Regions from separate parts of the Marinomonas mediterranea MMB-1 genome, predicted to be linked through region 1. Evidence: riboswitches for the same ligand, from Rfam matches in the RefSeq annotation. Region 1 holds a riboswitch; the other holds the start of a gene.
The links. A riboswitch is a leader RNA that binds a small molecule or an ion and turns the genes downstream of it on or off. The one in region 1 is predicted to bind thiamine pyrophosphate.

Region 1 (14,862 bases):
CCCACTCATTCATTCTCCAAAAGCCCTGAGAGATTCTAGAACCTTCAAACCCTAATGGATGATACTGATGTTTCACTTTGTGTCCTCTAGTCGTAAATATGGGTGCATTTCACTGGATTATAACGCGTCAATACGTATACACTATACGCCCTAAAATAATACCAAGCTTGCATTCTAAATCGTTAAAAACGGTTATTTATGTAAATGCTTTGGAATAAAACACACATGCGGCACACCGCAGCTCACATGCAAACGACGATACAGGAACTTTGATGGAAAGTTTAACGCTTGGCCCCCTTTCTTCCGCCAATGGAGAAATCCAGATCCCAGGGTCGAAAAGTCTTTCAAACCGCATTCTTCTATTAGCGACTCTTGCTAAAGGCACCACCAAAATAACCAACCTTCTCGACAGCGATGATATTCGTCACATGTTGAACGCTTTGAAAACAATGGGCGTACAATACACACTTGAAGACGACGGCCGCACTTGTATCCTAGAAGGCTTAGGCGGTCCGATTAATGCAACCCAAGCTGATTTATTCTTAGGCAATGCAGGCACAGCAATGCGCCCGTTGGCCGCAGCCTTGTGCTTAGGCGAAGGCGAGTTTCTACTGCATGGCGAGCCTCGCATGCACGAACGTCCCATTGGAGACCTTATCGACGCACTTAAATCATTAGGTGTCGACGTCGAATATCAAGCCGAGTCCGGTTACCCTCCGCTGAAAATAAATGCCGCTGGTCTTAATGGTGGTGAAGTTTCAATAAAAGGGAATATTTCGAGTCAATTCTTAACGGCATTACTAATGAGTGCGCCGCTGGCGAAAAATGACTTAGTTATTCGTGTTGACGGCGAACTGGTTTCCAAGCCCTATATTGATATCACCCTTCACGTTATGAAGCAGTTTGGTATCGAAGTTGAAAACCAAGACTATCAAGCCTTCGTCGTAAAAGGCCAACAAACCTACGTCAGCCCTGGTGAAATCATGGTTGAAGGCGACGCGTCATCTGCATCGTACTTTTTGGCTGCTGCTGCCATTGCTGGCGGTAAAATCAAAGTCCACGGCGTGGGTTCTGACAGTGTCCAAGGTGATGTTAAATTTGCGGACGCGCTTGCGGCAATGGGCGCAAAAATCACTTATGGCCCTACTTGGATAGAATCTGAACGCGGCGAGCTAAAAGGCATTGATATGGACATGAACCATATCCCTGATGCGGCAATGACCATTGCAACCACGGCTCTTTTCGCTGAAGGCACGACAACGATCCGCAACATTTACAACTGGCGTGTAAAAGAGACCGATCGCTTAAACGCGATGGCAACGGAACTTAAAAAGTTAGGCGCTGACGTAATCGAAGGTGACGACTACATCACCGTTACTCCAGTACCAACACTAAAACACGCGGCAATTGATACTTATAATGATCACAGAATCGCGATGTGTTTCTCACTTGTCGCCTTCTCTGATACGAAAGTAACAATCAACGATCCGGGTTGTACCTCGAAAACCTTCCCAACTTACTTCGATTTATTTTCCCAAGTCGCTAAGTAATAGAACGTTGAAAAACGTCACCTAAACTAGCGCAAAAAATCGAATAAAAAAGGCCCCATAAAGAGTTATGGGGCCTTTTAGTTTTCAACTCAGAGCCTGAAACACTTAGTAAAGAAATACCCTAGAGAGGCTTCTTTTTAGGTTCTTCGAACGGCAGTCTTTTTTTAGGTCCAATTCGATGCGGCCTTCTTTCAGACAACTCAAGATAAGCGGTTTGTTGCTCTGAGCTCAGAACAGCAAATAAAGCGGCCTTATTCTTCGCTTTCACTTTAATCAGGTCTTTCACTAAGTCAGCTTGTTTAGCAGCACTTTCACCCACTTTTTCTAAGTATTTTTCGTCACTTGGCGTAAGCCTATGCATTTGTCTTTCGAGAGAAACCAGTTGCTTTTCAAGCGATTTGATTTCCTCATTGCCTTTCTCCAAGACAGTAAATACTTTGATACGGGTTTCGCTATCTAACTCCAACTCTTTAGAAAGGCGCGCCAACGTCCCTTCTACTTTAGCCATATCCGGCATTTCACCTTTGCGCATGCCATCGAAAAACATACCGTCCATCAATGGGGGAGGCATTAACCTAGCATGCTCTGGATGAGGGCCTTTCATACCGGCCCCCGCCATTGCATATGAACCAGCGCCAGTGATACATAACGCAACCAAACTCGCTCGGCTAAGCAAACCACTCACTTTTATCCTCATCATCCTCATCTCCTTTATCATCGCCAATGGATGATCTTATTATGAGCAATCGAGTGTGATTGTGTGTCAGCCATAAGAAAATGCAGTGTAAAGGCGCCTTTAACTGTTCGATAACCACCTTTAAGCGATATCACCGCAACGCTGGGTCCCAATCCTTCCAGACCACTTCCCTACCTTGCTGACGAATCATGTTAGAAACATCGTAAACAGATCGATCATCGCTGATTTCGAATTGTTCCAGAGCTTCTTTTGCGTCTTCGGCGTACCCTCCTGGCTGAGTCTTTGACTCTGCGCTCATCGTCGTTACACCAAAGCGAATGGCATGCTTTCGAAACTCGGCAGACTCTCGCGTAGATAAGCTCATTTCAACATCTGCATCAAACAACCGCCATGCCGTCATGAGCTGTATCAGCTCTTTATCAGAAATCACAGATTTAGGCTGAATCCCTCCTTCACAGGGACGTATTCTAGGGAAAGCCACGCTAAAACGTGAACGCCAGTAACGCTTCTGCAAATGACGTAGATGCGCCGCCATCATCACTGAGTCGATTCGCCAATCATCCAACCCCAATAGAACGCCCAACCCAATTTTGTGAATACCTGCTTGACCAATGCGATCAGGCGCGTCGAGTCGATAATTAAAATTGGACTTATTGCCACGAAGATGGTGCTCTAAATACGTTTGTCGGCGGTAAGTTTCTTGATATACCAAAACGGCATCCAATCCCAAACTTTGCAACCGCTTATAATCACTGGATTCCAACGGCTGAACTTCCATTGATAACTGACTAAAGGCAGGTTTGAATTGCGGCAAAACCTTCTCAAAATAGGGCATTGAAACCTTATTCGTCTCGCCTGTAACAAGCAAAATCGAATCAAAGCCTTTGGACTTAATCGCCGCAATTTCACAATCAATTTGCTCGGCGCTTAAGGTTAAACGTTTAATCGCATTACTCATGGAAAAGCCGCAATAGGTACATTCGTTTGCGCACGTATTAGACAGGTACAGCGGTGCAAACAAGCTGACCGTATTGCCAAATCGCTGCATCGTGAGCCGTTCACTTTGAGTAATCATCTCCATTAGATAGGGTTTCGCCGCCTCAGAGATCAGCGCAGCGAAATCAAACAATGTTTTTTTTCTACTCGCCAGCGCCTGTTCAACATCTCGTGTTGTCGCATTCTTACACCAAGATCCAAACTCTTCCCAGTTCAAATGGTTTTCAAGCACATCACTAAATTGCCCACTCACCGCAGCGCTTTGCTCCAACAGCCTGATACGTTGCTTAGTGACTTTTTTTGGTGACGAGTGATCGGTGGATTGAGGCGTATTCATGACAACGTGTCCAAGAAATTTGTCAATGGACTCGAGGCGCTTGCCTCATTTGACTGTCGACCTAGGCCTGCCTCGTAGGCTAGGCGTCCTGCCTGAACCGCCAGTTTAAATGCTGCGCCCATATTTTCAGGGTTTGGAGACACCGCCATCGCTGTGTTTACCAACACCGCGTCCGCACCCATTTCCATCGCTTGTGCTGCGTGAGACGGTGCGCCTATTCCTGCGTCTACGATCACAGGAACATTAGTCTGTTTAATAATGATCTCCAAAAATCGCTTGCTGGCCAACCCTTGGTTAGAACCAATCGGGGCGCCTAATGGCATCACGCACTGACATCCCACCTCTTCCAGCCGTTTACAAAGTACCGGATCAGCATGAATGTATGGCATCACAACAAAGCCTAAACGCACTAACTCTTCGGCTGCCGTGAGTGTTTCGATCGGATCAGGCATTAAATACCGTGGATCTGGGTGTATTTCCAGCTTCACCCAATTTGTATCCAACAACTCACTAGACAGCTGCGCGGCATAAACCGCTTCTTTAGCCGTTCGCGCGCCAGAGGTATTGGGTAGCAGCTTGATACCGCTTCTTTGCAGGGGTTCTAATATGTTGTCTGAACGATTTTTTAAATCCATCCGCCTAAGCGCCAGTGTCGTTAATTCGCTACCGCTGGCAGCGATAGACGACATCATATGCGCCGAGCTTGCGTATTTACCTGTTCCAGTAAACAGTCGTGAACCAAACTCATGCCCCGCTATGGACAACGACCTTGTTTGCAGACTATCAAGCTGAGTGCCATTTAGATTATTTCTGTTTGATGTCATCTTTTTACCCTCCTGCAATCGATTCAAATAAATCCAGACTCATTCCATCTTGAATGTCGGTCTTATCCCACTGGCTTTTTGGAACAACATGACCGTTTACAGCCACTGCAATATGACGACCTAAGTCAAGCTCATCAATCAACTCACGAATCGTCGTTGCTTGGCTTAGCACTGAATCACCGTTTATTAATAACGACTTTTCCATACGCTACCCCTCCTCCTGCTTCGCGCTGTCTATTACAGACGCTGTGCTAGAAGTCGACTCATGGTCAGAAGGCTTTTTACAAGCCAAAAGAATCCGCTTTATTGCAAGCTCCGGTTCAGGCGAGAGTGTAATGGCCGTCACTAGTGCTATAGAATCGACGCCCGTTTGCTTTACTGCTGCTACTCGACTTTCACTGATTCCACCAATGGCAACCGTCGAATAATGACCTTTCAGAAGCGCTACGTACCTTTTAAGGCGTTTCGTTCCTTGAGGTGACGAAGGCATGTCTTTTGTTTGAGTTGGAAAGATATGCCCTAAGGCGACATAACTCGGCTTAATAGAAAGCACTTTTGCGATTTCAAAGTAACCGTGGGTACTGATACCCAAGCGTAAACCTGCTTCTTTGATCTGTTGCAAATCGGCGATTTCTAGATCTTCTTGACCTAAATGAACGCCAAACGCGCCATACTCGATGGCTTTTTCCCAATAGTCATTAATAAACACTTGCGCGTCATAAGCACGACCCAACGCAATGGCTTGACGAATATGCTCGTCTAGATCAGGATCATTAGGGTTTTTTATGCGCAGTTGTGCGGTTTTCACGCCTTGTTTAAGTGTGCGTTCTAACCATTCAATCGAATCCAATACAGGGTACAGTGACATTTTTGAGGTTTGAACCAGTGCAAACTCATCTTCCATTGCAACGCGGGTTTTAAGAGATGACACGCTAGAACAAATCGTAGGAAAATACGAAAGCGTCGATGGCCAACTCGGTGGCCCCAGTGGTCCAGCCCCCGCCCCAATCTCGACGCCAAGACTTAGCGCTTCACTAATATACGCTTTGGCAAGCGTTAAGGCATCCAGCAACTCATAACCGTGGGCCATAAAACTGGCAATTGCCGTCGATAGTGTGCAACCCGTGCCTCGGTCATTGTGCGCAGTTAACCTTGGCGCGCTAAAACCAATGGCCTGCTGCTCATTCGATAAAAGCCAGTCGCAACTGACATCCTGTGTTTTGTCGTGACCTCCTTTCACAAACCACTGTGTATTAAAGTCTTTTAACCAAGGCGAAACACGTGCATATAATTCACTTGGCGAGGTGGAATTAACAGTATTACCTAGCAACACTTCGGCTTCATGTAAATTGGGTGTCACCAAAGTCACATTAGGGAAAATTTCCCGTAGCAATGCACCGACTACTCCAGATTCTTGAAGCTGATTACCCTTATTGGTACTGGCCGCCATAACAGGATCAAAGATCACTGGCACCGTCGGAAATTTCTCTCGAACCGCCCTTAACCAATGACCGCACTCGCTAATCAAATTCTCTGTCGGTAACAAACTCACTTTTATCGCATCGGGGATAACGTCATCCAATAACGTTATCCACTGCTGATTAAACACCTCTAAACTGACGGGCTCGACTAAATCCACTTGCTTTGAGTTTTGCGCTGTAACCGAGGTCACGATCGTTTGTACGTGACACCCCAGATCTTGCCCTGTTCTTAAATCCGCCTGTAATCCAGCATGAGCCGACGAATCAGACCCGCCGACACACCAAACGACAGGCATTCTGCTAGCGCTGACGGCAACGCCGCCAGCCTTCTCTTTTTCAACGTTTTTCATAACCAACCTTTTGACATTCGCTTTTAAATACGCACTATTGAGGCGTTAACTTTCAAGTTTGTCGGTGGTTAAATAAACGTCGCTTCCTAATTCTTTAAACTGCTCAGACATCTCCTGCATACCTTGCTCCACATTGATCGCGTCAATACGGTCAGCGTTTTGAGCATTGGACTCCTCTAACCCTTTGGCGTAGTCTCGAACTTCCTGAGTAATTTTCATCGAACAGAATTTCGGGCCACACATTGAGCAAAAATGCGCGACTTTTCCTGACGCTTGAGGAAGAGTTTCATCGTGAAATGAACGTGCTGTTTCAGGATCAAGAGACAGGTTGAATTGATCTTCCCAGCGGAACTCAAAACGCGCTTTTGACAAGGCATTATCGCGAATCTGCGCACCGGGATGCCCTTTTGCCAAATCAGCAGCATGAGCGGCAATCTTATAGGTAATCAATCCTTCTTTTACATCTTCTTTATTTGGTAGGCCAAGATGTTCTTTTGGTGTCACGTAACATAGCATGGCACAACCATACCAGCCGATTTGAGCCGCACCGATACCTGACGTGAAGTGGTCGTAGCCGGGCGCAATGTCTTGTGTCAATGGCCCTAATGTATAAAACGGCGCTTCATGACAATGCTCTAGCTGAAGATCCATATTCTCCTTGATAAGCTGCATTGGCACATGCCCAGGCCCTTCAATCATGACCTGAACATCGTATTCCCAAGCGACTTTGGTTAACTCACCAAGCGTCAACAATTCAGACAGCTGCGCTTCGTCGTTCGCATCCATAATAGAACCTGGGCGAAGACCATCGCCTAGCGACAGGGACACATCGTACGCGGCACAGATTTCACAGATTTCACGGAATCGCGTATATAAAAAGTTTTCAGTGTGATGCGCTAAACACCACTTCGCCATGATTGAACCGCCACGAGACACGATGCCAGTTAAGCGTTTCGCGGTCATAGGCACATAACGTAAAAGCACGCCACAGTGAATCGTGAAATAATCGACGCCCTGCTCAGCTTGCTCAATCAAGGTGTCTTTAAACACGTCCCAGTTTAGGTCTTCGGCAACCCCATTTACTTTTTCAAGTGCTTGATAAATTGGCACAGTACCAATAGGTACAGGCGAGTTACGCAAAATCCATTCACGCGTTTCATGAATATTCTTACCCGTAGACAAATCCATGACGGTGTCAGCACCCCAACGTGTTGACCAAACTAGCTTTTCAACTTCTTCTTCTATCGAAGACGTCACCGCAGAGTTACCAATGTTGGCATTGACCTTCACCAAGAAATTTCGACCTATAATCATAGGTTCTGTTTCAGGGTGGTTAATATTAGCGGGAATAATAGCGCGGCCTGCCGCAACTTCTTGACGAACAAACTCTGGCGTTATTTCTGTTTGAAGATTTGCACCGAAACTTTGACCTAGATGCTGTTTCTGCAACAACTCACTTTTAATGGCTTCGCGATTTTGATTCTCTCGGATCGCAATGTATTCCATCTCTGGCGTAACAATACCTTGCTTAGCGTAGTGCATTTGAGAGACACATTTGCCATTTTTGGCTCTGCGAACTTTTGGCAGTTCCTTGAATCTTAATTCGTCTAATTTTTCGTTCATCAAACGCTGTTGAGCAAATTCAGAACTGACGTTTACCAATGTTTCCGTATCATTTCGGTCTTCGATCCACTTGGAACGTGGGGTACGAATTCCCTTATGCACGTCGATACTTTCTTGTGGGTCTGAATAAGGACCTGAGCAATCATAGACGTAAATAGCTTCGTTCGGCTCAAAGGTTAAATTATCTGGATCTGACCCAATAGGCGTATCGGTTAGATTGATTTTGCGCATCGGAACTTGAATCGAAGCGTCGCTGCCTTCGATGTAAACACGCTCTGAAGCGGGACACGGTTTCGCCTGTAGAGACTCAATAAATTCCTTTGCCTCTAAACGGCTTTGTTCGCGAGTTTGTTTTGTAATTTTGTTCGACATGAGCATTATCCATATTATTAAACTTAGAAAATGCTTGTCAGGAGATTACCTATCAAAATATGAGCGTACTCATATGCGTTAGGTAACAGTATTCGATGAATTTAAAAGCGCAGTACTCGTTAGCAGTCTGAGAGACATCTCACAGCAAATACACTCGTAAAATCATCAGAAATACATTTGCTGCAGAATAAAGAAAGTAAATTTTCTTGTTCCCTACGCAGGTGGTTAAGCCTGATCAGGTTCCGCGGATCCCGCATTTAATTATGCGATCTCAGCCAAATGGCACTCCGACAAGTTTTTTTATATAAACAAATTGCAATCTGAGTGTAAAGCGAAAAGAAATAACCGTGTGTTTAGGTTTGTCGGAAAGCACTAATCTGACGCTGACGCATTAATTTTCTATGGTAGTGATTTAGCTAAGAAGGTAATGTAATTAAACAAGACCATACTAACTGGAAACTTTGTTTACACGTATTGAGTTTCCATCATAAGGACAAACCAAACAATGGAAGTAAAAGAAAAATGAGTAGGATTTATACAATCTCAGCAGTGTCAGGCAGCCTCCGCACCGCTTCGCTAAATACTCTGTATTTGAATGCTCTTAAGGCCACAGCGCCCGACAACGTTGAGTTTCACATATTTAACGATTTAGAATCTATTCCCCCCTTTAATGTAGACAAGGACGAAAATCCGCCAAGTTCAGTTTCGCGCTGGAAGGCATTTTTAGAACCCGCTGATTTAATCGTATTGTGCAGCCCTGAATACGCTCACGGCGTCTCTGGCGTGATGAAGAATGCATTAGACTGGCTAGTTTCGAGCTATCTACTAATAGATCGCCCAATAGCATTACCCAACATATCTGTCAGGGCAACTCATGCTCAAGAACATATGTATGAAGTCATCCGCACAATGGGTTTTTCAATCATTGAAGAGTGCAGCTTAAAAGCCTCGCATGAAAGCCCGCTTGTAAACATCGAATACAACTTGGAACAGATGCTCAGCGACAAAATGATTGTCGAACAGTTGAACCTGTTTTGGGACAGAGCGGAGACTTTCTTAGCCTATCAAGACTCAACGTCTTCATCTTAATTTAGCATTATTCAGTGAGCCGAGGGCAACATGGAACCATGTTAATGTATTGCACTATTCTTGGTGCATCACCCTGATTTGGGCGACTTCCATGCGGCAGATACGAATGCCAGATTATCAAATCTCCGGCTTCTGCTCCTATTGGTTTGGAGCCCAAAGCATGTAAGTCTTGTTTCTGCGGGTCCGAGTTCTGATCAAGCTCAGCAAGCCACTTTTCGAGATGTTTATGAAAACCTGGGACGAGTGTCAACGCCCCTTGCTCAGGCTCAGTATCAGTTAAATAGAGAATGCCTTGCGTTGAGAACATCAAAGGTCGGCTAAAGTCCAAATCCCAGTGAAGATCGGGCCCAGGAAAAAGGTGCGCCGCGGTCTGAGGTGGATTAAAGCCGCACCGATCATGCGACACCCAAAGATCACTTGTTCCCCAAAGCTGAGCAAAGGCTTTATGGATTTTTAAGCTGTAACGATTTTGATCAAATACCTTATTCTGAATCTCTTCAATCATGATGCCATGACGTTCTGGCGCCTGCGTCGAATACCAAGAAGCAGGATCTGAAGGGGTCCCATTAATCAACTCCCAAATTACATTTTCGGCTTGCTTAGCGTGCTCGATAGGGACGGCTTGTTTAAGGATGACATAGCCATGTTCTTCCCAAAATAAAAGATCTTCGTTACTCAACACTGGCGGGTATTGATCGACACGCTGCAAATAACGCGCTATTTCTGGATTTGGCTGAGTTAAACCGAACGCGGTTTGAAGACGATTAACAGTGAGTGGTTTTGGCAGACCAGCCAACTCTACAATCCAACGCTCGAACTCTTCGAACGAAGCATTTTGGGTGTATAAATAGCTTAGCACCTGCTGAACACTGATTCCTAGCGCATTGTATATTGCACAATCTAACTCATGTTCAGCTCGTCTGTCGCCATCTTGTCCTTGTTTAAACCCATTCACTGAGGACCATATACGCTTTATCTGGGGAACACCAAGCTCTCCAATGTCAGTTGATAAAGCCATCCTGTCTGTGCTTTCAGCCATATTCCATTTAACTCCGATTAACGTACCTTGGGTGCATGGCGCTATTGTCAAATTATTGGTCAATTCTGTTTACTCTAAACGCGGACGGCGGTTGGCTATACCGCCTCGCCCATAATCGCCTAAACTGACGAGGGTCGTCAAACCCGCAGTGCTCGGCAATGTCATCTATCGTCCAGCGCGTTGTTTGTAGCAGCTGCATAGCCAATGAAATGCGTAAATTATGAATGTACTCTCGCGTCGTTATACCTGTATTGTCTTTGAACATTCGCGTTAAATGGCGAGGGCTACAGCCAACGAGTTCCGATAGCTCTTCCAGAGCCCACATTCTTGTAGGGTTTTCCTGAATCTTATCTTGAACTTGATGGACGCTATTGTGAATGTGATTGCGGTTTTCGAGCCAAGGTGATGCACTTGGGTCGTTTGGTCCTCGTCGTGAGAACAAGACCATATGACGAGCAACCTGACTGGCGCAATTCGCGCCACAGGTTTGTTGCACCAGATGCAGCGCTAAATCAATCCCCGCTGAGATCCCAGCACTGCTGTAAACATTACCATCTACCACAAAGAGTCGGTTATCAAGCACCTTTGACGTTGCATCCGTTTCTCTAAGTTCGTCTAAATGAGCATGATGCGTTGTACAAAGTCGATGGGAGAAGATGCCAAGGCTCGCAAACACAACAGCACCACTGCAAATACTAATAAACTTAGAAAACTGCCCTGCTAGTCGGTCAAACCAGTGACCTATTCGGGTAATCGATTCCGAAGTTAAATCGACGTTTTTCCCAACTGTTCCAGTGCATAAAAGCCAACTATTAGGTTCGATATGGCTAGGAAGAGGATCGACTCGAACATCTAAACCAATCGAGTTTCTAACTTGCTTAACGGGTCCGATGAACTTGAGATTAAAGTTTGCAAAACCGAGCCGCTGAGCATACTGAAACACTTCGGCGGGCCCGGCCACATCAAGTAACACTGAATCCGGTAACACCAAAAAGTAAAGATTGATTTGAGCTTCGCACGACGTCACCTTTACACCCTCTTTTTACTCGTAGATTCGTTCTTCTAATGTGCTAACTTGCGACACCTAACCACTATTCAACTGCGCACCGTTTAACATTTTTGATGCTCTCTATCAGTTTCGCACCAAACGCGTTGAAGAGCAGCCCGCACAACACCAAGACAACGCCTACCCATTGATACGGCGCTAATACCTCGTCAAATAGCAAGGTCGATGCCGTCAGACCAACTACGGGCACGCCTAAGGTCAACGGAGCGACTTGGCTTGCTGGATGCCGACTGATTAAATAGCCCCAAACGCTGTAACCGACAATCGTTGCAATGAGGACAACATAAGCAATTGCACCAATTGCAGGCCAACCTATGTTCATGATTGAACGAATCATGACGTCTTTCCCTTCAACCATGAACGACATGATCAAAAATGGAATGGGCGGTATCCAAGAACTCCAGACAACCAAACTTAGATCCGCTTTATAACCTAAATTACTGATGGTTCGCGCACTAATGTTACCAAACGCCCAACTTAACGCAGCAAAGAGCGTTAGCACAAAGCCGATTAAAGACATGCCGCCTACATCAGCACCTTCCGCTTCCATTGCGATTAAACCAAGTCCACAAACTGCAGACGTAATCGCAACAACTTGATAAAGCTTTATCTGCTCTTTTAAAAGGATAATAGCAATGAGCATGGTAAATAGAGCCTGAGCTTGAAGCACTAATGATGCAAGTCCAGACGGCATTCCATTTACCATGGAAACAAATAAAAATGCAAACTGTAAAAAGCCAATTGGTAAAGCATACAATACCCACCAACGTATCGGCATTTTCGGCATTCTCACAAAGAGACTACCAATAGCTGCAACCAAAAGAAACCGAATAGCCCCTAAAAATAAGGGTGGTACGTCTTCCAAGCCAATGGCTAGGATCACAAAATTGAGCCCCCAAGCAAAGATTACCACTAGACCTAACAAGCTGTCCTTAGTCCCCATTTCGTTCACCTTTACAATAGAATTAACGTCAGCATAAACAGATCAGCAAGTGGAGATAAGGGAACCTAATAGGGTTAAAAAGGACATTATATAAAGTGCTGCACAGAGATAGAAATCACGCCTTTATTTAGGGTAATACAGCTAATTGTAGAACGGGGGCTCATTTCAGAACCAGAAACAAAAAAAGGCCATTGCTTTTAAAGCAACAGCCTTCTAATAAAACGCTATCGACCCGTTTGGTTACTTAGAAACGTCCAAAGCGATACGGATGAGGATCAACCAGTGGCGTATCGTTTGTGACGATATCAGCCGCAAGTTGTCCCGCCGCAGGACCCGTACCAAATCCGTGACCGGAAAAACCAGTCGCGATGGTAAAGCCTGGTAAGCTAGAAATATTATCGATAACTGGATTTGAGTCCGGCGTCACTTCCAATATCCCCGCCCATGCTTCGTCAAGCTCCGCTTTCTCAAACATCGGCCATGCCTTTCTCAGGTTTTCCATCGCCTCGTTGTTTAAGTCAGGGGTTGCACTTGGATCGTTGATGCGATGACGCTCATAAGGCGCAGTACCATTAGGCCCCAACGTCTTGCTATCCCAAGTTTCTTGAAGAGCTCTTTACCAAACTTGACGCGTAGCACGCCTCGCTCATGCTTCAGAGGCTCTCGGTATTTCGCGCAAATTAAAAAGTGATCGGGCGTTATGTGAGCATCTAAGGCACTACGTTGTGTAATAATGTAGCCGCCGTCTTAGTGTTTACGGAATGAAAGGTCAGGTCCGCCAACCGCGATGTCCGTTGGCCCGTCCATCGGCTTAGTACTAAGCACGGAACAAACTAACGGCAATGTAGGAAACGCAATCCCCATATTACCAAGGAAACGTCGTGACCATACGCCACCCGCTAGCAATACTTGATCACAGCGAATTTCACCTTTTTCAGTGACCACGCTGCTGACTTTACCAGCCGAGGTCTCGATCGTCCGCACTGCGCAGTTTTGAACAATTTTAGCGCCTTTAGCCATCGCTGCTTTTGCAATAGCCGCTGCCGCCAATGCAGGTTCTGCTTTACCGTCAGAAGGTGTGTAGATCCCACCTTTCCAACCACCTGATCCACCCGGAACCAGCTGATCAATTTCTTTTTGACTAAGTAGCTTTGAGCCAAGGTCTAACGAATCAACAGATTTAATCCATCGATCATACACCCCCATTTGAGCATCAGAATTACTCAGAAACATAATGCCACATTGCTTGTAGCCAACATCCTTCCCTACTCGCTCAGGCATTTCAGCCCAAAGACGATCTGCCGCTTGAGCCAAAGGCACATCTGCTGCGTGGCGACTGGTTTTACGCACCCACCCAAGGTTACGAGAAGACTGCTCGCAGGCAATATGCCCTTTCTCGATCAATACAACGGGAATACCGCGTTCCGCTAATGTTAACGCCGCAGTCACACCAACAATGCCACCACCGATAACCACTACCGAGGTTGAATCTGGCAATTCATCTTGAGTTGCAATTCTTTCCAACAATTTTGTCATAGTCGTTTATTGCGCAGTAGAAATATTCTCTACTTCCGCCATTGCTGCACCGCGGTATGCCGTGACTTCAAGCTCAACTTTGTAGACAGTTGAACCCAGTGGCGGACACGTTACAGTCGTTGCAGGATCGATACCTTTGAACTTAGAACCCACGTATTCCATTACTTGGTGAGTGTCGGCCGCGTTTTGAATGAAAACACGAGACATCACAACATCAGCAAGGCTTGAGCCTACCGCTTCCAAAGCGCTTTCCCATGCCACGTCTTTTACTGGCATACCACCGACAGACAAGATGATGATTTCTTCGTCATTTTGACGGCCTTTCGTATCACCACCGACGATAGCACCAAGGTCTTCAAGGTCGTCTTTCGTGATAAGACCTTCTTCAACCATATCCATGAAACGAACACCAGGAAGAGGAATATGGTTGTGAGCAGGTTTTGGCACTTCTTCGTACCATGCTTCGTATAGACCTGTGTTATCAAGTACTTTACGAACATCACCTTTTTCCATTTCATCATCTAGGCTGCAATCGCAAGATAAGCGCCTAGCTTAACCCACTCACGCTTAACAAGAGGGTACTTAGATGGGTCACCTGTTTCATCTGAGTTACAGTAAGTAACGATGTCACAACCACGTACAACCTCTTCAATCGTATCAACCACTTCGATTGTCGTGATTTGAGGATAGTTTGCGTTTGCCCAAGAAATGAAGTCGTCGATGCTTTTCTGGTTACGACCTTTCACTTTGACAGTATCGATCAGCGGGCATGCTGCGATGAAGGCAGCGACAGCTGTTTTACCCATAACACCAGGGCCTAAAAGACCAACAACTTTTAAATCTTTACGCGCTAGATGACGTGCACCTACACCTGGAATAGCACCAGTACGGTAAGCAGAAAGTAGGTTTGCTGACATGTAAGCGAGCGGAGCGCCTGTATCCACGTCATTAAGAATCAT
Region 2 (14,862 bases), 1.5 Mb from region 1:
ACTGGTGATTTTTATTATTCGTGGTTTGGGTACCTTTCTAGGTAGCTACTTTATGGCCTTGATAGCCAATAAAGTGGTATACGATCTAAGAACCAGTATGTTTGAAAAAATGGTCGTGTTGCCTTCCAACTATTTCCACAGCATGCCTTCGGGGCGCTTACTCTCAAAAATTACGTATGATACCGAACAGGTAACAGGGTCTGTTACCTCCGCGATTAAGGTCATACTTCGCGAGGGTTTTACCGTTGTTGGTTTGCTGGGTTACATGCTCTACATTAATTGGAAACTGTCGTTATTGTTTCTGATTATTCTTCCTGTTATCGGATTAGTCGTATCTTATGCTTCTAAGCGTTTTAGAAAGCTAAGTAAGCGCATACAAGGTGCGATGGGGGGAGTGACTGATGTGGCTTCTGAAGCCATCAAAGGGCAGGAAGTTGTTAAAATCTTTGGTGGGATTGAATACGAAACCAAACGTTTTCGTGATGCGGCCCATGAAAATCGCCGATCTCAACTGAAAATGGAGTTAACCAAAGCACTTAATACCCCTATTGTTCAGTTTCTAGTGGCGATTTCGCTCTCTGGCTTAATTTGGTTGGCACTTGACCCAACGTTCAGTGACAACATGTCATCAGGCGATTTTGTTTCTTTTATTACCGCCGCTGGCATGCTCAGCAAACCGATGCGACAGCTGACGGAAGTGAACAGCATCCTGCAGAAAGGTATCGCTGCCGCTCAAAGTATCTTTGAGTTTATTGATATGGACGAAGAAGTTGACCAAGGTAAACGACGTTCAAATTCCCTAAAGGGAGAAATTCGTTGGGAGGATGTGCGTTTTCAATACCCATCTTCGGATAAGTTGGCATTGAACGACGTCAGCTTAACGCTTGAAGCGGGTAAAACGTTGGCTTTAGTGGGGCGCTCTGGTGGCGGTAAATCAACCATCGCAAGCCTAATTCCTCGTTTTTATGACGTCACGGGCGGCCGTCTTTTAATCGATGGTCATGAAATACAAGACTATGACCTGACCTCATTGCGGGACAAGATCGCACTGGTTAATCAGAATGTTGTATTGTTTAATGGCACCATTCGAGAAAACATCGCTTATGGTCGATTGCGGAATACACCAGACCAGAAAATAATCGACGCTGCTAAAGCCGCGAATGCACTCGACTTTATTCAAGAACTAGAAAACGGGTTTGATACCGTCGTTGGTGAGAATGGTGTATTGCTTTCGGGTGGACAACGTCAGCGTATCGCAATTGCTCGTGCGATCTTGAAGAATGCGCCTATTCTTATTTTGGACGAAGCGACTTCTGCATTGGACAGTGAATCAGAGCGAGCAATTCAGCAAGCCTTAGATACCTTGATGGAGAACCGCACTACCATCGCGATTGCCCATCGACTCTCAACCATAGAAAAAGCAGATATGATTGCGGTAATAGATCACGGGGAGATCGTCGAAGTCGGTACGCATTCTGAACTTCTTGAAAAAGACGGTGCTTATGCACAGCTTCACAAACAGCAGTTTGCAGAATAAATAGGTTCAAATAAGCGTCTATGTGGTTATATCAAGTACTGCTTAAATGTCTCAAACCTGTTTTGATGAAAAAGGTTCGGCGCTATCAGGCGAGTTATTCAAATTATCGTCTTGAAGAAGTGTTTGGAAACTGGCCTGAAACCAAAGTCGAGTTCTGGTTGCATTGTGCCTCAGTGGGTGAAGTCTTAGCAGCCAAAGAGTTAGTAGCTCGGTGGCTTGCAGCTCACCCACAGCAAACTCTCTTACTAACCACTGTCACGCCGACGGGAGCTGAACAAGCGATTAAGCTGTTTGGTAATCAAATCGTACATCGTTATTTGCCTATGGATTATCCGGCGTATGTGAATAAGGCGCTGAGTCAGGTTCAATGTCGGCGAATGGCAATCATTGAGACGGAACTATGGCCTAACCTTTTAAAAGGTCTTAAAGCCAAAAACATTCCGATCTGTATTGTTAATGCTCGAATGAGCGAAAAGTCGGCGAAAAACTACAAACGATTTTCAGGCTTCTCTCGTAAGCTGTTTGCTTTCCCCGATTTATTTCTCGCTCATCATGAAAATGACTCAGCCCGCTTTATTGAGCTTGGCGCGAGGCATGTAGAAGTGTCTGGCAGTATTAAGTTTGACGTTATGCTCTCACAAGATGTGCTTGAGTCAGACTGGCGGGAAGCGCTTGGTTCAAACCGCTTTGTTTGGATCGGAGCCAGTACGCATGACGGTGAAGACGAAGTCTTACTTGCTGTGCACAAAACATTAAAAAATACCTTTCCCAATGCTTTGCTTATTCTTGTGCCAAGGCACCCAGAGCGCTTTGAAAGTGTCACGAAACTTGCCAATCAGTTTTTTTCAAAAGTAGAAAAACGTTCTGACGATAAGACCAATAATTGGTGTGACACTGATGTGTTAATTGGCGACAGCATGGGTGAGCTTATGCGCTATTATCAAGCTTCTGACGTTGCTTTTGTTGGCGGCAGTCTAATTGAACGTGGCGGACATAACCCAATTGAGCCTGCCGTACTAGGAAAGCCCATTTTAGTTGGGCCTCATACCTTTAATTTTAAAGAAATTACTCAATCCTTGATTGAAGAGGGTGGAGCACTACGTTGTGAAGCGAAAGATGCGCTTGTTAAAGCTCTAATAGCACTAAGCGAAAGAGATAATAGGGTAGAAATGGGGCAAAAAGCGCTGGTTTATGCTCAAAAGAATCAAGGGGCGTTGGAGCGCACGTTAGAGCACATTGAAGAGCTTACTTCTGTCTAAGTAATATCGATAGCACAACGCCTGAAATGAACCCCCAGAAATGCGCAGCCCATGAAATATAAGGTAGGAAGCTAACGAGCGAAAAAAGTGCTCCGCCGTAGGTAATAAAAGCGGCAATAGCAATTAACCAGTTGCGTATACTAGGGTTGAATAACGCGTTGGAAAACATAAAGCCAAGTAACGCAAACACCATTCCCGAAGCGCCGACTATGACATGACTGCTTCCAAAGCACCAAACTCCGATGCCCGAGCCAAGAGCGCCAAGGGTCATTATATAGCGTAATTTATTTGATCCGACTGACGCTCTCAGCAAACTCCCTAGAACAAGTAAAGGAAGGGTATTCGAAATCAAATGGTAAAGTCCTGCGTGTAAAAACGGTGACAATACTATACCGTATAAACCATCCAGCGTTCTTGGGCGAATTCCAAATTGATTTAGATTGATCCCGACTAAAATAATGTTGGCGAAAAATACGCCCCAGATAGCGATAACAAAATACGTTATTTCTGCTGGGATGATTTTCTTAAACATTTTTTACCTGCTTTAGGATCTCTTGCAGCGCAGTGTCTTCCAACTCCAATACATCCACGATGACTGCAAATAGATCGGCGGAAAACATGCCTTTATGTGTTTTGCTACGTAAATTCTCTGGCGTCATACAGATTCCCTTTTTATCCAATGCCATAGATAGGTCTTCGTACTTCATCCCTTTTAATGCGAGAGACGAACGAATGTAACGAGTGATTGCAAGTTTATAGGGAGATAGAGAGTGTCGGTTTTTAATATTTTGATCTGGGTTCATTATGTTCGTTATTTGATTAAATATGATTGATTTATAGTGATTAAGCCCATATTAACTATACCTTCGATGCACTGCAATGAGCATAGATCATAGTTGACAGTTGTTTTCTAGGTGCTATATTCGTTGCTTATGTTACACGCTCTTCTGTCGTTATTAAAAGGAAAACTTTATGTCCTGGAACAAAGATACACTGTTGACGCTCATTGAAGCTCAGCCTAATTGGGTTGTAGAGCCAGAAGGTGAGTGTCTAAATATTTCTAATGATGAAGGCATTGATGTTTTTGTCTATGTGGGCAATCAGCAAATTTTGGTCGAGACAGCGTTATTTTCAGCGGCGAATGTCAAAGATAAAGACCGTTTGAACAACCTCATTTTACGCAGCCATCAGTTAGTACCGCTAACCTCTATCTGCATTAAAAACATCGGTGATGATGAGTACTACATTGCATTTGGTGCGTTATCCATTGACAGTAAAGAAAGTGTTGTACTGGAAGAGATTGAAACCCTTTTCAATAATGTATCCGAGTTTCTTGAGTTATACAGTGACGACCTAAATATGGAGATCGTACTATGAGCCTGAAAAAATTATGGACAGCACTTCGTGGTGCAACCAATGAAGGGATCGAAGCCGTTGCTGATTCTCAAGCGATTCGCATACTGGATCAAGAGATGCGTGAAGCGAAAAAAGAGCTTCAATCTTGTGATGAAAGTCTAACTCGTATTATGGCGAAACGTAAATTAGCTGAAGGCAAAGTATCGGCATTGAAAGCGGATATCGAAACCTATACGAATCATGCTATTGCAGCGAGCGAGACTGATGAGGCATTAGCGATCGAATGTGCTGATAGAGTCAGTGAATTAGAATCTACTCTTGACGTTGAGCAAGGTATTCTTGATAGCTTTTTATCTTCTGAAAAGTCTTTGAAAGCCAATATTTCAAAAGCAAAAACCAATGTTCGTCGCATGGAGCAGCAGATAGAGCAAGTGAAAGCAACAGAGTCTGTTCAACAAGCACAAGTTGCTGTATCGACTCGGCATATGGGTGCAAATAGCAAAGTCAAAACTGCCTTAAGTAGCCTTGATCGTATTAAAGAAAAGCAAAAGCAACGCAGTGCTGAGTTAGACGTTGCCGAAGAGCTAGCGGCTGAAGAGTCCGGTAGTTCATTGGACTCTAAATTAAAAGCGGCAGGTATTAAATCGGGAGCAAGCAAAAGCGGTTCAGACAAGCTTGCGCAGTTACTTGCTTCTAAGAAAGGGTAGAGGCGTATAATATAGCCGCGTTTGCGCACGGAGCATCATATTAAGGCGCTGCGGCTATATTTATACATTTTTTGTAAGCTAAATAACGAACCTTTATGGGATTCTGTTAAGGTTACGACTAAGAGCGAGACTATGTTTTCGTCACTTTTTAAGAAAAATAAACCAAAGTCCCCATCTCAAGATACACCTTCTATTATGGGGTTGCGCTTAGGTGGTAGTTTTGAAATAGACCCACTTTTAATGCGAATGACGCAAGACAGTCTAGTCATTGATAACGCTGCTTCTAGCTACATAATAAAGGCGGCAGGAATCGCAGAACTTGATGGAACGTGGATGTTTCGTTTTTATACGGATGATGATGCCTTTCTCCAAGTCATTGCTGAAGGCGGTAAAAAAGCGGAAGACGTTGTTGATGTAAAGCTTTTTCATTTTTACGACACTCAAGATATCGCCTCCCAAAGTGTGTGGGATACCTTGTTAAACCAACAAATAGGCACGCCGACTTACGAATTAGAAAACCATCTTTATCAGAGGGTTTGGACCTCTGCGAGCGACTACCACAATCCTGTATATGTACAAGAACGTACTTATGACGACGAAGGTGAAATGTCAGAAACGGATCAATTTATAATGCTATTTGAGCGTGAAATAGCCAATGATTGTACTGAATCACTCTTCCTTTCAGCGGAGGAAAGTGAGCAGCAAGGTGGGTTAAATCGCTGTTTTGTGTTAAGTACTGGTATTACACTAAGCCCTTCTCAATTAACAATCCATGGTTAATAACTAATCATTTACAAACAAGGAATTTTTATGGATCCGCAAGTGCAAGACCTTCTCATAAGTGTTGGTAATTTTGGTGGCTATTTTGGCCTGGCTCTCTTATTCGTCGTTGTCTTTACTTTCGTGTACTCGTTCATTACCCCTCATGACGAATGGAAGTTGATTAAATCCGAACAAAATACGGCGGCTTCTATTGGTTTAGGTGGCGCTATCATTGGTTTTTCAATTGCGTTGGGAGGCGCGGCATCCAACTCGGTTTCTATTGTCGATTTCGCTATTTGGGGGCTAATCGCACTCGTCGCGCAATCTCTCGCATTTGCCGTGGTTCGATTCATCTTTATGCCAAAAATTGTTGCTCGAATCATTGCCAATGAAGTGAGCGCAGGGATTATTCTCGCGTCGGTCAGTGTTTCCGTAGGGGTACTTAATTCAGCATGTATGACTTATTGAGGAGTATATTGTGAAAAGAAGCCAATATATTAGCCTTAATAAAATGCGCAAAGAAGGTCCGAAGCATCCCGCGTTTCGACCACTTACGCTCGCGATTGCAGCGATTACCTTAACGGCATGCAGCCAGCCTGATGAAGAAGTAAAGGTTGTATCTTCTGTTGAAGACTGTACTGCGAATACCACACTTTCGTTGCAACAATGTCAGGTCGCGTATCAAAAAGCGATTGAAGAGTCGGTACGTACTGGTCCTAGATATGGAAGTGAGCGGCAATGTGAAGAAGATTTTGGTTATGATCAATGTATCAGACCGCAATCCTCTGGCTTTTTTATGCCGATGTTGACCGGCTTTATGATAGGTAACATGTTGAATAATAGAGCCTATACCTATAATCCCGTTTATCAATATCGTAATTCAGGATCATCCTATCGTAATAGGTTGATGACAGCGGATGGCGCTATTATTGGTACCCCTGGAAAGCGTTCGTATTCTGTTCCTCCTTCAGCATTGAAGCCAAAACCAAAAGTAACGCGCACAGTCTCGCGCGGAGGTTTTGGTGCGGTGGCATCTGCCAAGTCAAATTGGGGCGGTGGTAAATCGAAAGGGTGGGGCGGCTAGATGTTTCGCATCCCTACTGCTGAACGGTTAAATTGGCAACAAAAAGCAGAAGAGTTTGGCTTTGAGTTTCATACCATGTATGGGGAAAAATACTGGGATGAAAGTGCCTACTATCAGTTTACATTAGAACAGATTGAAAAAGGCATCGAAGAGCCCACAGAAGAAGTTCACCAGATGTGTTTAGCGGCGGTTGAGCGCGTTGTGAATGACGATGCCTTGTTGCGACGCTTTTGTATACCAGAGGCCCAGTGGGACTTTATTCGTCAATCTTGGACTAACGGTGACCCTAGTTTATATTCTCGATTAGATTTTGCGTATTCTGGTAAAGGAGACGCAAAGCTATATGAAAATAATGCGGATACTCCTACCAGTGTTTACGAGACTGGTTTTTGGCAATGGCTTTGGTTGCAAGATAAAGTCGATGCAGGCAAGCTGTCTAGCGCTTCAGATCAGTTTAATAGCTTGCAAGAAAAGCTGGTAAATCGTTTTAAAGAAATAAAATACCTAACGCCAGACCGAGTTTTGCACTTCTCTTGTTGTAAGGACACTCCCGAAGATCGTGGCACGGTTCAGTATCTCGAAGACTGTGCCAATGAGGCGGGCATCGAAACGGACTTTGTGTACATTGATGATATTGGTCGGGATGAATTCGGCCATTTTACGGACCTGAAAAATCAAGTTATCAGTTCAATGTTCAAATTGTATCCTTGGGAGTTTATATTTCAGGAGGCGTTTTCTGAGCACCTTGGAAGCAATAATATCCGTTGGTTGGAGCCTCCTTGGAAGAGTATTCTTTCCAATAAAGCGCTTTTGCCCATGTTATGGAAAATGTTTCCTAACCATCCGAATCTGCTGCCTGCATTTTTTGAAGACGAGCTGCATTTGGCAACAGGCTTAGACTCTCTTGTTAAAAAACCAATCTTTTCTCGTGAAGGTTCGAACATTTCATTTATTGGGGATAATGCCGATATTGAAGCGTCATCCGGCCCCTATGGTGAGGAAGGTTTTATCTATCAAGCGACGCATATGCTGCCAAAATTTGGTGATAGTTATACATTGATCGGCAGTTGGTTAGTCGATAATCAAGCGGTTGGCATCTCGATCAGAGAAGACAGCAACCCCATCACTCAAGACATGAGTCGATTTTTACCGCATGTTATTCTTTAGCCTCATTAAAAGCCCTGTGTTACGTCATAACTTTAAATAAGAAATCATCAATCAGTGAAAGTGCGTAGTTTATGCAATTTAAGATGTATGTCCTGTTACTTTAAAGTGACTTTGATTTAATTGCTGATTACAATAAACCCGATTTATCTCTTGGGGTGCCATACATCTGCTCATCTATCGATGAGCTGTGTGGCTGAGAAGCTTTGCTAACCCATTGAACCTGAACCAGATAATGCTGGCGTAGGAATTGAGATAGCGAGTCTTGTCTTGCCATTTCTGCTGTACGCCGCTCGTAATTGGAGCGACCTGATGTCTTTTAAAAAAACTTTGTTAACTGCCTTTTCTGCATCTGTGATGTTGGTTACAGCAAGTTCTGCTGTTGCTGCATCTACATTAAATGTTTATACCTATGATTCGTTTGCCTCTGACTGGGGCCCGGGTCCAAAAATCAAAACAAAATTCGAAGCACAATGCGATTGTACTTTGAACTACGTCACGTTGGATTCTTCGGTTGGTATTCTCTCTCGTGTTCAGTTAGAAGGATTAAGCTCTTCGGCTGATGTGGTTTTGGGGCTTGACCTAAATGTAATGGAAGCGGCTAAGAAAACCGGTTTGTTAGCAGAGCATGCTGTTGACACTTCTAACGTGAATGTTGCTGGTGGGTGGAGCGACAAATACTTTGTTCCGTTTGACCAAGGTTATTTCGCGTTTATTTACAACAGCGAAGCGATGGCTCAACCACCTAAAAGCTTAAAGGAAGTGGTTGAAAATAAAGATTTGAGGGTGATCTATCAAGATCCTCGTACTTCGACGCCTGGATTGGGGTTGTTGCTATGGATGAAGTCCGTCTATGGTGACAGCGCAGATCAAGCATGGGAAACGCTTGCTTCTCATACGGTAACCGTGACAAAAGGTTGGTACGATGCGTATAGCTTATTCCTTAAAGGAGAAGCAGATGTGGTACTGAGCTACACAACATCGCCTGCGTATCATGTTGTTGCCGAAGGTGAGACAAAATACAAAGCGGCCCCAGCATCAGAAGGTTTTTATCCTCAAGTAGAAGTAGCCGCGACGCTTAAAAATGCACCTAATAAAGCGTTGGCGCAGCAGTTTATGTCGTTTATTTTGACGTCTGAGTTCCAAAATACAGTTGCGACGGGAAACTGGATGCTGCCGGTCATTGATGACGTTAATGAGTTGCCTGAGATTTTCTCTCAATTACAGCAGCCTACGAAGGTACTGACGCTTCCTGCTAATGATGTTGCGGAACACCGTAAAGCTTGGATTAACGAGTGGTTAAATGCGACAACTCGATAGTCGTTCATTTGGGTTCGTGAATGGGTGATTTTATTGTTGGGAAGCGAACCTTTTTGAATACTTTTCTACGATCACATTGGCCCGCCTTAGGCGGGCTCCTGTTTTATCTTTTGGTTGGCTTTGCGGCCTTCTTTTCCCTATTGCTGTACTCATCGCCTGTTGAGTGGGCGGGCTATCTTCAAGAGCCTTATCTTTGGCGTCTTATCCGGTTTTCTTTTCTTCAGGCTTTGTTAAGTACGCTTATTAGCATTGCGTTGGCGATACCTGTGGCTTCTTGTTTGTATCACCGACATTTTTGGGGGCGACGCTTTCTTCTGAATTTGTTTGCGGTTTCTATGGTGGTGCCAGCGATCATTGCCATTTTAGGCATCGTTATGGTGTACGGTAGCAATGGCGTGTTTAGTGGTGTTGCGGATGTGTTTGGCTTATATGGTTTGTTTGGTATTTTGCTCGCCCATGTCTTTTTCAATATGCCATTGGCAGTGCGTCTGATATTGCAGGTGTATCAGATGATTCCTGATGCTCAGTGGCGTTTGGCGAATCAATTTGGTTTTGGTCGTTGGTACGCGTTTAAGATTATTGAATGGCATTATATTCGTAAAGCGTTACCCGGTGCTTTTGTTCTCATTTTCATGCTGTGTTTTTCAAGTTTTGCGGTCGTGCTAAGTTTAGGAGGAGGGCCTAAGTCGAGTACGTTAGAAGTGGCGATTTATCAGGCGTTACGGTTTGATTTTGATATTGCCAAAGCGAGTTTTTTGTCACTTCTACAAGTGTGTATCTGTTCAGTTGTTGCATGGTGTGTGTATCGCTATTCTCCCGTTTTAAGTCAAGATGTTAGCTTGATTGAAGGGCAACGAAGTCAATTTAAAGGGGGGAGGTTATCCCTACTTATCGATGTTTTAGCGTGCCTGATGGCATTGTTGCTCATGGTGCCGCCGTTTTTAGCCATTTTTACACCTGTTTTCAGTGCATTATTTTGGACGACCCTTTTAGATGACGCGCTTTGGCATGCTGTTATGGTCTCTCTGAAAATTGCATTGCCTTCTGCATTGCTTTCGCTACTGCTGGCAGTTTGCGTGGTGTCACTTGCAAGAAGTAGTTTGTTTAGTTTACGTTATGCTAAGTGGTCGTTTCGCTTAGAGCAAATGGGCAATTTGGTATTAATGGTACCGAGTATTGTGTTGGCAACGGGTCTATTTTTAATCTTGCGAAATTTGGGTGTCGGTTTTGGTTATACCTTTTGGGTGGTGGTTTGGGTTAACGCGGTAATGGCTCTTCCTTTTGTTATTCGCTCTATTGCGCCTGTTTTTTATCAGTATGAAAAACGCTATCAATTTCTGTACGAATCCTTAGGTATTAAGGGGTGGCAGCGTTTTAAACTGGAGTGGCCATATACGCGTTCAGGTTTAGCTCAAGGTATTGCCTATGCATTGGTTTTGAGTCTAGGTGATATGGGGGTCGTGGCGTTGTTTGGCAGTCAAGATCTGCTTTCATTACCCTTGTATTTGTTTCAGCTCATTGGTTCATACCGTATTGAGCAGGGCGCGTGCGTCGCTATTGTGTTGTTATTGCTTTGTCTTATTTGTTTCTATCTTACTAATCGAATTATAGGCGGAAAAATTGCTAGAATTTAATCTGCATTATCAGTGGGATGATTTTAGCGCGCATTATCAGGCTAAGATTGATAAAGGCTTTACGTGTTTGCTTGGCGGAAGTGGTGAAGGAAAAAGTACACTGCTGTACCTTTTAGGTGGTTTTCTAAAAGGAGAAGGGCAAGCGCGTTTTGATGGGCGGGATGTGTTTGCGTTAGAACCCAGCCAACGACCCATTACGACTCTTTTTCAAAGTGACAATGTTTTCCCTCAGTTGAGTGTTTGGGACAATGTTGCTGTTGGTATTCATCCTTCACGAAAGCTCTCGTCGACAGATAAGGCGCGAGTAATGCAGTCACTTGAAAAAGTGCAGCTCGACGCTCTTTCAATGAAGTTCCCCGGGGAACTATCAGGTGGTCAGGTGCAGAGAGTATCGATCGCAAGAGCATTGGTTCGGCAGCAGCCAATATTGTTACTAGATGAACCTTTTAGTGCATTAGACCCTTCGCTCAGGCGAGAAATGTTGAGCCTTGTTAAACAGCTGACGCACGAGCAGCGTTTGATTGCCTTGATGGTGACGCATTCTCCTGATGACGCGATATTTGTGGATGGAAACGTCATACTTGTCGATAAGGGAAAGCTTGTAGCACAGGACAGTGCACAAGTATTAACAGGAAGGAGTCGCAACGTTCATTTTGAACGATATTTAGGGCTCTAACTTCCAGCTTTATGGTTGTTAGCCTATTTTAATGACCATGAGGTAGTTTGTGTCGCAAGCCGTATTTAAAGTGCGTAAAGGAATTTACGCAACCATTTCTTACGCATTTATTATGTCCATTGCCGCTGTCGGCGCCAAGCAAGTTCAAACTGAAATACCGGTCTCTGTATTGGTTTTTTGGCAGAGTCTATTTTGTGTCGTTGTTCTGTTGCCTCAAATGCGTGGCAAGTGGGAAAAACGTTCTTTTGATACGATTAAAATCCATATTCTGAGAAGTGTGGGTGGTTTTGTCGGCTTTCTTTGTTATTACTTAGCATTGAATAAAATTCCTTTGGTTGAAGCGTCGCTTTTACGCAGTAGTGCTCCCCTGTGTGTCCCGCTTGTTGTGTTGCTTGTATACAAAATATTGATTCCTAAGGCGCGTTGGATTCCGCTATTGCTTGGTTTTGTGGGTGTTGCGTTGGTGATACACCCGACTCCAGAAAACCTTAACCCTTGGCATGTGGTTGGCTTTCTTTCGGCCGTTGGCTTGGCTTTTTCGATGGTCACAACACGTATGTTAAGTACTAAAGTCAGTTCTCACGAAACCATGATTGTTTACTTTGGTTTTTCGGCTTTGTGCTCTTTTATATTGGCGATAAGTCAGGGGCATTCGATTGCTTTACCTGTTAATACTTGGGGGTGGGTGCTGGTTGTCTCTGCAACACTATATGTAGGTATGTATCTTTATACCTTGGCGTATACCTATGCGCCTGCCAGTCTCGTTTCCCCTGTAAGTTATGTCGGTATTGCTTTCGCAGGGTTTTGGGGGTGGGTGATTTGGGGACATGTGCCGGATATCTATGCAGTAGCTGGCACGGTCTTGATATTTACAAGTGTGGTTTTGAGTGCAAAGGTCGCTAAAAAAGTTGCTTGAAATGAGTTGAACGTTTCCACGGTGGTGGCGCCTAGTTTTGTATGCGTTGAATTCTGTTATTTAGTACGGTAGCCGTTAAAATGCCGCTTAAGATAAAAATAACGCCGAGTAAATGAAAGGTCTCTAGGGTTTCTCCCAATAAGGGGATTGAAAGCGCGACGCTGAAAATAGGCATTAAATGAATAAAGTGGCCGGCGCTTGCTGGGCCTATTTTTTCAATGCCTTTGTTCCAGCAGATGAAAGCGGCGATCGATGCGAAAGAAGCCATATAGAGCAATACTAGCCAGTTATTTGCAGTAAGCTCTGCAACGGAGTGGGTGCCAAAGGCCAGATAAATGGGTGCTTGTATAAGCGTTCCTATGATAGCTGTTACGCTAAAAAAGGCATAGAGCGACATGGCTTTTGGGCGCTTGGACAACAGAACGGAATAGAGCGCCCAGCTTGAAACGGCAGCAACTACCCACATGTCGCCATGTGTAATGGTTAAATGAAGTAGCGTGTCTATACTCCCTCTACTGACAATAACGGCAGCGCCTATTGTCGATATCGCAATTCCTAAATTTTGTAGTGGGCTAGTACGGCTACCGAGTAGTATGCGTGCCACTAACATAATCAAAATGGGCATTAACGAGTTTAGAAGCACAGCGTTAGTAACGGTTGTTGTTGTCAGCGCGATGTAGAGAAATAGGTTGTAATTACAGACGCCTAAGCCGCCCATTAGGATAAGCAATGGAAGGCAGTCTTTTATGATCTGACGTTCGCGTAGTATTGCTTTATAGGTAAAAGGCAGCAAGAAGGCGCATGCTAGCAGCCACCTTAAAAATGACATTGTATAAGGGTCCATGCCTTGATTAAGGGTTATTCGCCCAAGAACATAGTTTCCAGACCAAAAGACAATCGAGAGTAGAGGGAAAATATAGGCGTTCGTATTTTTCAAAATGGTGGCTACTTTGTTTTTTTCCAGTTTTGAACAGTTAATCCTGTCAAAATGCAGGCTAACCCAATTACAGTCGATATGAGTATCGGCTCATCCGCAATTTGCGAAAGCCAAACAATCGATAGAATGGGAGAAAGGAAAATTAGGTTGGCTAACTGGCTTGTTCTTTCCGCTCGCTTCATCGCTAAATTCCATAAAATGAAGCTTACTCCCATTTCAAAGAAACCAATATAAATGGAGGGGAGGAGTCCGTTATCTGGCCAATTTTGAAATGCACCTGTAAGCAGCGCATAGATTGCAATGAGTGGTAATGCAAAAGCAAAGTTAAGCGTAAGCCCTATTAAATTAGGGCGTTTGTCTTTCGTATTGATCAGCCAATATAGTGCCCATATGAAGGTGCTGATGAGTGCTAGAGAGACACCGAGGACGTTGGCAAACTCAAGTGAGAATACGTTTCCTCGAGTGGCAATGTAAAGGACGCCAAAGTAGCAACAAAAAGCGGCAATAAGATCCGCGAGGCGCAATCTCTGCCCTAAAAAAGGGACGGCCATAAAGCTTAGAACAATGCCCCAGGTGTAGTTAATCGCTTGAGCTTCTTGAGCGGGGAGTTGTTCGTACGCATACAGCAATATTAAATAATAAACGAATGGATTGATGCCCCCCAAAAGCAAAGAGGTTTTCCACTCTTTTCTCCCAAACTCGATCAGTTTTTCTAGCTCTCTATTTTTAATAATGATTGAAAGTAGAAAAACGAAGGATGTAAATGTCGCGATGAGAAGTAGTTGAACGGGAGAGTAATGTCGAAGTGCGAGCGAAAACGCGGTCGCAACGGTTGACCAAAGTAACACGGCCCCGAGCCCAAATAACATTGCCTGTCTTTGATTGGTCATTAAATATCCTTAAATGGGTTTGTTTCTTTGAATGTGTGTTATATAATGCGCGTCCCCGTAAATCAATACTCCTTGTCTCACAGCTTTACACGGGGGAAGCGTGGAGACTAACAATCCATAAGGAGCTTAAATGCGTCATTATGAAATCGTGTTTCTGGTTCATCCAGATCAAAGCGAACAAGTTCCAGCTATGATCGAGCGTTACACAAACTTGATCACTGAAGATGGTGGCCAAGTTCACCGTCTTGAAGACTGGGGCCGTCGTCAACTAGCTTACCCAATCAACAAAATTCATAAAGCTCACTATGTTCTTATGAACATCGAAGCTTCTGAAGCGGTACTAGCTGAGTTAAATGATACTTTCCGTTACAACGATGCGATCATCCGTAACATGGTTATCCGTCGTAAAGATGCGGTAACAGAAGTTTCTCCAATTAAAGCTGCTGAAAGCCGCGAAGATCGTCGCCCTCAGCGTGAAGAGCGTAAACCTGAAGCACCAGCGAAAGAAGAAGCTGCTGCTGAAGATTCAGCTGAATAATAGAATTTAATTAGGAGACTCTCATGGCTCGTTTTTTCCGTCGTCGTAAGTTCTGCCGTTTTACTGCAGAAGGCGTTAAAGA

Region 2: another riboswitch for thiamine pyrophosphate. It lies ahead of thiB (thiamine ABC transporter substrate binding subunit); the one in region 1 lies ahead of thiC (phosphomethylpyrimidine synthase ThiC).

Annotation. Positions count from the first base shown of each region.
Region 1 is NC_015276.1:2,077,745-2,092,606, reverse strand. It holds gene MARME_RS09605 (aldo/keto reductase) at 1-76, opposite strand, end outside; gene aroA (3-phosphoshikimate 1-carboxyvinyltransferase) at 273-1,550, shown strand; gene MARME_RS09595 (Spy/CpxP family protein refolding chaperone) at 1,672-2,250, opposite strand; gene thiH (2-iminoacetate synthase ThiH) at 2,378-3,580, opposite strand; gene MARME_RS09585 (thiazole synthase) at 3,577-4,404, opposite strand; gene thiS (sulfur carrier protein ThiS) at 4,409-4,609, opposite strand; gene thiE (thiamine phosphate synthase) at 4,613-6,235, opposite strand; gene thiC (phosphomethylpyrimidine synthase ThiC) at 6,281-8,230, opposite strand; TPP riboswitch at 8,424-8,530, opposite strand; gene MARME_RS09565 (NADPH-dependent FMN reductase) at 8,753-9,319, shown strand; gene MARME_RS09560 (phytanoyl-CoA dioxygenase family protein) at 9,327-10,358, opposite strand; gene MARME_RS09555 (GlxA family transcriptional regulator) at 10,411-11,385, opposite strand; gene MARME_RS09550 (O-acetylserine/cysteine exporter) at 11,450-12,367, opposite strand; gene MARME_RS22470 (NAD(P)/FAD-dependent oxidoreductase) at 12,612-12,950, opposite strand; gene MARME_RS22465 (NAD(P)/FAD-dependent oxidoreductase) at 13,115-13,903, opposite strand; gene MARME_RS22290 (RidA family protein) at 13,910-14,110, opposite strand; partial or broken gene MARME_RS09540 (tyramine oxidase subunit B) at 14,213-14,862, opposite strand, start outside.
Region 2 is NC_015276.1:3,579,499-3,594,360, reverse strand. It holds gene msbA (lipid A export permease/ATP-binding protein MsbA) at 1-1,537, shown strand, start outside; gene MARME_RS16480 (3-deoxy-D-manno-octulosonic acid transferase) at 1,558-2,796, shown strand; gene MARME_RS16475 (rhomboid family intramembrane serine protease) at 2,783-3,328, opposite strand; gene MARME_RS16470 (DUF6471 domain-containing protein) at 3,321-3,599, opposite strand; gene MARME_RS16465 (DUF2170 family protein) at 3,769-4,173, shown strand; gene MARME_RS16460 (PspA/IM30 family protein) at 4,170-4,859, shown strand; gene MARME_RS16455 (YjfK family protein) at 4,992-5,639, shown strand; gene MARME_RS16450 (DUF350 domain-containing protein) at 5,670-6,089, shown strand; gene MARME_RS16445 (DUF1190 domain-containing protein) at 6,100-6,705, shown strand; gene MARME_RS16440 (glutathionylspermidine synthase family protein) at 6,706-7,872, shown strand; TPP riboswitch at 8,014-8,137, shown strand; gene thiB (thiamine ABC transporter substrate binding subunit) at 8,182-9,189, shown strand; gene thiP (thiamine/thiamine pyrophosphate ABC transporter permease) at 9,210-10,823, shown strand; gene MARME_RS16425 (thiamine ABC transporter ATP-binding protein) at 10,810-11,499, shown strand; gene MARME_RS16420 (DMT family transporter) at 11,549-12,415, shown strand; gene MARME_RS16415 (DMT family transporter) at 12,447-13,352, opposite strand; gene MARME_RS16410 (DMT family transporter) at 13,361-14,242, opposite strand; gene rpsF (30S ribosomal protein S6) at 14,373-14,780, shown strand; gene rpsR (30S ribosomal protein S18) at 14,804-14,862, shown strand, end outside.